DNA from 2 places in the Bounagaea algeriensis genome. Region 2 is predicted to be linked to the other one. Evidence: riboswitches for the same ligand, from Rfam matches in the RefSeq annotation. Region 2 holds a riboswitch; the other holds the start of a gene.
The links. A riboswitch is a leader RNA that binds a small molecule or an ion and turns the genes downstream of it on or off. The one in region 2 is predicted to bind glycine.

Region 1: it holds a riboswitch for glycine, as region 2 does, so the genes downstream of both, gcvT (glycine cleavage system aminomethyltransferase GcvT) here and gcvP (aminomethyl-transferring glycine dehydrogenase) in region 2, are expected to answer to the same signal.

What each region holds. Positions count from the first base shown of each region.
Region 1 is NZ_CM137102.1:3,289,286-3,292,666, reverse strand. Features, by position in the region: gene glyA (serine hydroxymethyltransferase) at 1-237, opposite strand, end outside; gene gcvT (glycine cleavage system aminomethyltransferase GcvT) at 303-1,406, opposite strand; glycine riboswitch at 1,534-1,630, opposite strand; glycine riboswitch at 1,631-1,724, opposite strand; gene ACVGV2_RS14985 (TetR/AcrR family transcriptional regulator) at 1,861-2,547, opposite strand; gene ACVGV2_RS14980 (acyl-CoA dehydrogenase family protein) at 2,663-3,381, shown strand, end outside.
Region 2 is NZ_CM137102.1:1,755,481-1,758,861, forward strand. Features, by position in the region: gene ACVGV2_RS07920 (bifunctional nuclease family protein) at 177-653, shown strand; gene ACVGV2_RS07925 (MerR family transcriptional regulator) at 1,161-1,676, shown strand; glycine riboswitch at 1,756-1,853, shown strand; glycine riboswitch at 1,854-1,966, shown strand; gene gcvP (aminomethyl-transferring glycine dehydrogenase) at 2,030-3,381, shown strand, end outside.

The DNA of each region.
Region 1 (3,381 bases), 1.5 Mb from region 2:
CTGCTCGACGACGTCGACGTGCTCGCAGCCGCCGTAGTAGCGCTTGCCCGGATAGCCCTCGGCGTACTTGTTCGTCAGCACCGACCCCTGAGCCTCCAGCACCGACCGCGATGCGAAGTTCTCCGAGGCGATCATCTCCAACGTGTTCTGCTGCCGCCCCAGCTCGGAACCGACCGCTGCGGCCACCTCCGGATCCACCGCAGCAAGCTGGTCGTTGAACAGGTCCGGTGTGGACATTTGGTGTTGCCTCCTGATTTCTGTCTGCGACGGCCCTGCGGACCTCTGGTCGAACGGCGCTGTTGTTAGTTGCCGCGGCGGTAGAACGGCAGTTCCACCACCTCCACCGGCAGCGACTTGCCGCGCGCGTCCACGTTCAGCGCGGTGCCCGGTTGGCTGTGCGCGCGGTCCACGTAGGCCATCGCGATCGGGTGCCCCAATGTGGGGGAGGGCGCACCGCTGGTGACCTCGCCGATCTCGTTGCCTTCGGGGTCGAGCACGGAGTACCCGTGTCGCGGCGCGCGCCGCTGGTCGGTGCTCAGGCCCACCAACGTCCGGTCGGTGGGGCCTTTGGCGACCTTCGCCAGCGCGGCCTTGCCCACGAAGTCATCGGGTTTGTCGAGTTTGACCACCCGGCCGAGATTGGCGTGGTACGGCGTCAACTCGACGCTGAGCTCATTGCCGTACAACGGCATACCCGCTTCCAGCCGCAACGTGTCCCGGCAGGACAGTCCGGCGGGCTTGAGGTCGTAGCCCGCGCCGGCCTCGGTGAGCGCCTGCCAGATCGACTCGGCGTCCTCCGGCGCGGTGAACAGTTCGAAACCGTCCTCGCCGGTGTATCCGGTGCGGGCGAGCATGATCTCGCAGCCCGCCACGGTGGCGTAGTACCCGGCGAAGTACTTGACGGTCGACAGGTCGGTTTCGGTCAGCGGGGCGAGGATCGCAGCCGCGTTCGGCCCCTGCAGCGCGATGAGCGCGTAGCGGTGCGAGTAGTCGTGGAATTCGGCCTCGAACCCGGAGGTGCGCTCGGCCAGTGCCGCGGAGACGGTGCCGGCGTTGGCGGCGTTGGCGACGACGAGGTACTCGTCCTCGCGCAGCCGGTAGACGATGATGTCGTCGAGCACGCCGCCGTCGTGGTTGCAGATCATCGTGTAGCGCGCGCGGCCGGGCGTGATCGCCGAGGCGTGGGCCAGCAGGGCGTAGTCCAAGGCCTCCGCGGCCTGCGGCCCGCGGATGTGGAGCTCGCCCATGTGCGAGAGGTCGAACAGCCCGGCGCTGCCCCGCACCGCGTTGTGCTCGGCGGTGTCGCCGGAGTACCGGACCGGCATCTGCCAGCCGGCGAAGTCGGTGAACGTCGCGCCCAGCTCCTCGTGGATCCGGTGCAGGGGCGTCTGCCTCGGTGACGTCATCGTGTCTGGACTCCTCCTGGGGGCGGCGCCGGTCGGCGGTCGCGGGTCCGAAACTGCGCAATCGGATCCTGCCAGCGTAATCGGACCGCTGCGTTCGCCACCTGCGCGGTCGTACGCACGTCGGGCGGTCTCCCCTGGAGTCATGGGCCTGAGAGTTTCACCGTCGTCGACGGCTTGCACCGTGGGCGAGAAGCGGTCCGCTCCTGCTTTCCTCCCGTTGCGCCTCGTGCCGTGCGGTAGGTGGTGCCTGAGAGTTTGCTGGGGAGTGCTTGCTCCTTCGGCGTCCCGACGGGCCGGGAGCTCTCCCGCACGGAGTCAACGGCGCGGTGTTCGGTTGTGGACCAGCTGCCCGGGCGTTGCCTGGACAGGTTGCCCCCCGGGCAGGTTGTTCTCTGGACAGAGCGTGACGCTACGGAGGACCCCGCGGGCAGTCAACCACAACGCGAGGCTGATCTCACTCGGTTGCGCGCGGAGGTCGGCGCGGGTGCTGCGGTGCCGACACCGCGTCCTCGGGCGTCGTCGCGGCGAGGGTGCGGTAGACCTCACGCAGCCCGTCGATGAGGGCCCCGAGGGCGAGCTCGAAGCTGTCCGCGTCGATCTCTGTGTGCTGCGGCAGCAGGTGGGCGCGGTCGAGGTGCGGGAATCGCTCGTCGTAGATGCTCGCGTCGGCGGGGAAGCCCTCGGCGAACGAGGCCATGGCCGAGCCGACGACGAGGTACTTCGTCGACGCGCCGATCATCGTCGCGTACCGCTGCGGCCAGCCGGCCCGCACGAGCCCGCCGTGCACCCGGTCGGCGCGGCGCAACGCGTTCTCCCGGTGGGCCGGGCCGGAGGCCAGGAACGGCACGAGGTTGGGGTGGGCGCGCAGGGCGGCGCGGTAGGACCGCGCCCACGTGCGCAGGCCGGTGGGCCAGTCGGTCTCGAAGTCGGAGACGTCGACCTGGGTCATGACCTCGTCGGAGATCGTGTGCAGCAGGTCGTCCTTGTTCGGCACGTGGTTGTACAGCGACGCCGCGCGGACGTCGAGGCGTTCGGCCAGGCGGCGCATGGACAGCGCCTCGAGCCCTTCGGCGTCGATGATCTCGAGGCCGACCCGGGCGATGCGTTCGGTCGTCAGGAGGGGACGGCTCGGACGGGGCACGGTTTCTCCACGTTGCTGGCCTGGGGGAACGCCTCTTGCGAGGGCGGTTCGAGGGACTCTAGGCTGCCATAAAACTAACGTTGTTAGTTAGTACGTCACACGGAAGGGCAGGTCAATGGTCGACTTCTCGTTGTCCGACACCGAGCGCGACGTGCGCGACTGGGTGCGCCGTTTCGTCCAGCGCGAGCTCATGCCGCTGGAGCAGCAAGTGCTGGACCGGGAACGCGCCGGTGCGCGGGGACTGACCAAGCAGGAGCAGGCCGACCTCCAGAACAAGGCGCGCGAGGCGGGGTTCTGGGGCGTGCAGACCCCCGAGGAGTACGGCGGGATGGACCTGCCGGCCGTGCTGACGGCGCTGATCCAGATCGAGCTGGGACGGACGTTCGTGCCGTTCCAGTTCGGCGGCGACGCGGACAACATCCTCTACCACGGCAACGAGGAGCAGAAGCGGCGCTACCTGCTGCCCACCATCGAAGGCACCCGGAAGTCCTGCTTCGCCATCACCGAGCCCGGCGCCGGGTCCGACGCGAAGAACATCCGCACCACCGCCCGCAAGGACGGCGACGAGTGGGTGATCAACGGCGAGAAGACCTTCATCACCGGCGGCATCGACGCCGACTTCGCCATGGTCTTCGCCGTCACCGACAAGTCCAAGGGCGCCGACGGCGGGGTGACCTGCTTCCTCGTCGACCGCGACATGGGTTGGACCTCGGAACCCATCGACATCATGGGCGAGTGGGAGCGTCAACCCGCCTCGCTGGTGTTCGACGACGTGCGCGTTCCCGAGGAGAACGTGCTCGGCGAGATCGGCCAGGGCTTTTCGCTGGCCATGCA
Region 2 (3,381 bases):
GCGGCTGTCCGCCGAGAGGTGGGCGCTGCGGCTGATCCGCGTCTACCGTCGGGGCGGGCGCGGTGGATGACGGACAGCTGGGCGCGTCCGCCGTATCGCGGGTAGCGTCGGAAGCGTCGGTGCGCGATCCTCGACGGGATATCACGCTTCGGCGCGCTGGAGGAGGCGATGTGACGATGAGCAGCGAGATGCGCGTCGTCGGCGTGCGCGTGGAACTACCGGCCAACCAGCCGATCCTGTTGCTGCGGGAGACGGAGGGTGAGCGGTACCTGCCGATTTGGATCGGCTCGGTGGAGGCGACCGCCATCGCGCTGGAGCAGCAGGGTGTGCGGCCGGCGCGTCCGCTGACGCACGATCTGCTCAAGGACGTGATCGGCGCCCTGGGGCGTGAGGTCGAGCAGATCCGGATCACGGACCTGCAGGAGGGGACGTTCTTCGCCGAACTCGTCTTCGACGGGGACGTGCGGGTGTCGGCGCGGCCGAGCGATTCGGTGGCTCTGGCCCTGCGCGCCGGGGTCTCCATCCACGCCGATGAGACGGTCCTGGATGAGGCCGGTCTGATCATCCCGGACGAGCAGGAAGACGAAGTGGAGAAGTTCCGCGAGTTCCTGGATTCGGTTTCGCCGGAGGACTTCCGCGGCGCGGACACGTGAACCGCGCGGAACTGGTTGCGGCGCGACGGGGCCCTCGGCACGGTCGAGGGCCCCGTTGTCGTGCGCGGTCGTCGTGCGCCGGGGCTGTCGTGCGCGGCGGGTCCTCGTGCGCGCCGGGGAGCGGGCCGGGAGGACTCGAGGCGGGCGGGGACGTCCACCCGTTGTTGATCTTCTTCGGCGCGGCCCGCGCGTCGCGTTGACCGCCCTCACCCGGGGGCCTACTGTCGAATTGCGCGAATCGCTCCGGTGCCGTTTTCGCTGGCAGTCGCGGGGTCACCAGGATGGTGGGCGGGAGCCGATTCGCCGAACGCACCGGACCGGATTCGTCGGCAGCGTGCCGGACGAGGGGAGGCAGGCGTGGTCGAGCAAGCGCCCGAGCGGGGTTCCGCAGGGGGAGGGGACGAGTCGCCGGATGCGCCGTCCACTGGGATCGCTGCGACCGGTGCGCCCCCGGCGGTCGACGGGGGCGGTGCGGCCGAGCCGTCCGCGCACCGGGCCGGCGAGACGCTGCCGGCGGACTCGGTCTCCGACGAGCTCGTCGGGTACCGGGGAGCGGCGGCCTGCCAGATCGCGGGCATCACGTACCGCCAATTGGACTACTGGGCGCGGACGAAGCTGGTGGGGCCGTCGATCCGCAGTGCCACCGGCTCGGGATCGCAGCGCCTCTACTCGTTCAAGGACATCCTCGTGCTCAAGGTGGTCAAGCGGCTGCTGGACACGGGAGTGTCGCTGCACAACATCCGGCTGGCCGTGGACCACCTGCGCAGCAGGGGAGTGCGCGACCTGGCGGGGCTCACGCTGTTCAGCGACGGAACCACCGTCTACGAGTGCACGTCCCCGGAAGAGGTCGTCGACCTGCTGCAGGGCGGGCAGGGCGTCTTCGGCATCGCCGTCAGCGGGGCGATGCGCGAGATCACCGGCACGATCCACGAGTTCCCCGCCGAACGTGCCGATGGCGCGCTGATCGAACCGGTCGAGGAGGACGAACTCTCCCGCAGGCGGCGGGACCGGCGCACCGGGTGAGCTTGACGTCAAGCAGGTGTGCGTCAGCCGACAGCCCCTCGGGCACGAGCGCCTGATCGGGTACGCTACGCACTATCACCGACCCCGTGCGGGAGAGTTCGGCTCGAGCGATCGAGTCGGCGCCGAAGGAGCAAATCTCCCCATCAACCTCTCAGGCCACTGGACCGCGCGGGCGAGATGCCTCTGGAAAGAGGGTGCGGCGACGGCGGCGCACCCCGCCGACGGTGCAAGTCCGGCCGGAGCGCCGGGCGAAGCTCTCAGGCGTTCGCGCAGCGGACAGTGACAGAGGGGGAGAGTCGGCAGCACGCTGGTGTTGCCGCCCCCTTGTTCGCCGCGAAGATTGAGGTTGGGCGATGACCGACGTGACCCACGACCGCATTCCGCTCGCCGCGTTGGAGCACGGGACCCCGTTCGCCGATCGACACGTCGGACCGACGCCGGCGGAACTCGCCCGGATGCTCGACGTGGTGGGGGTCGGTTCCCTCGAGGAACTGGCCAACAAAGCCGTGCCCGGCGGAATCCATGAACAGGACCTGCAGCTCGAGCTGCCGGAACCGGCCACGGAACCGCAGGCGCTCGAGGAGCTGCGCGGTCTCGCGCAGCGCTGCACCTCGCGCACCCAGATGATCGGGCTCGGCTACTACGACACGATCACCCCCGGGGTGATCCTGCGCAACGTGCTGGAGAACCCCGCCTGGTACACGGCCTACACCGCCTACCAGCCGGAGATATCGCAGGGACGGCTGGAAGCCCTGCTGAACTTCCAGACGATGGTCTCGGACCTGACCGGGGTGCCGGTCTCCAACGCCTCCATGCTGGACGAGTCCACCGCGGCCGCCGAGGGCATGACCCTCGTGCGGCGTGGCGGCAAGGCCAAGTCGCCGCGGTTCGTCGTCGATGCCGACACGCTGCCGCAGACCGTGGAAATCCTGCGCACCCGTGCGGAACCGCTCGGCATCGAGCTGGATGTCGCCGACCTGTCGCAGGGCGCGAGCGGGCTGCCGGACGGCGAGTTCTTCGGCGCGTTGTTGGCCTACCCGGGCGCTTCCGGCGCCGTGCGGGACCAGCAGGACGTCATCGCGGAGATCCACCGGCGCGGGGCGATGGCCGTGGTCGCCGCCGACCTGCTGGCACTGACGCTGCTGCGCGCTCCCGGCGAGATCGGCGCCGACGTCGTCGTCGGCAACACCCAGCGCTTCGGCGTGCCGCTCGGGTTCGGCGGCCCGCACGCCGGGTACATGGCCGTGCGCAAGGGCTTGGAGCGGCAGTTGCCGGGGCGCCTGGTCGGCGTCAGCGTCGACACGGACGGCAACCAGGCCTACCGGCTGGCGTTGCAGACCCGCGAGCAGCACATCCGCCGCGAGAAGGCCACGAGCAACATCTGCACCGCGCAGGTGCTGCTGGCGGTCATGGCGGGCATGTACGCCGTTTACCACGGACCGACGGGCCTGCGGAACATCGCCGCCCGGGTGAACCGGATGGCGTCCGTGCTGGCCGCCCGCCTGCGCCAGGGCGGGATCGGGATCGTCGAGGACGCCTTCTTCGACACGGTGCTGGCCCGCGTGCCCGGCCGCGCCGACGAGGTCGTGGCCGCCGCACGCGCGGAAGGTGTCAACCTGCGCAAGGCCGATGCCGACCACGTGGGCATCGCCTGCGACGAGAAGACGACCCGCCAGGACCTGCGCAGCGTGTGCGCCGCGTTCGG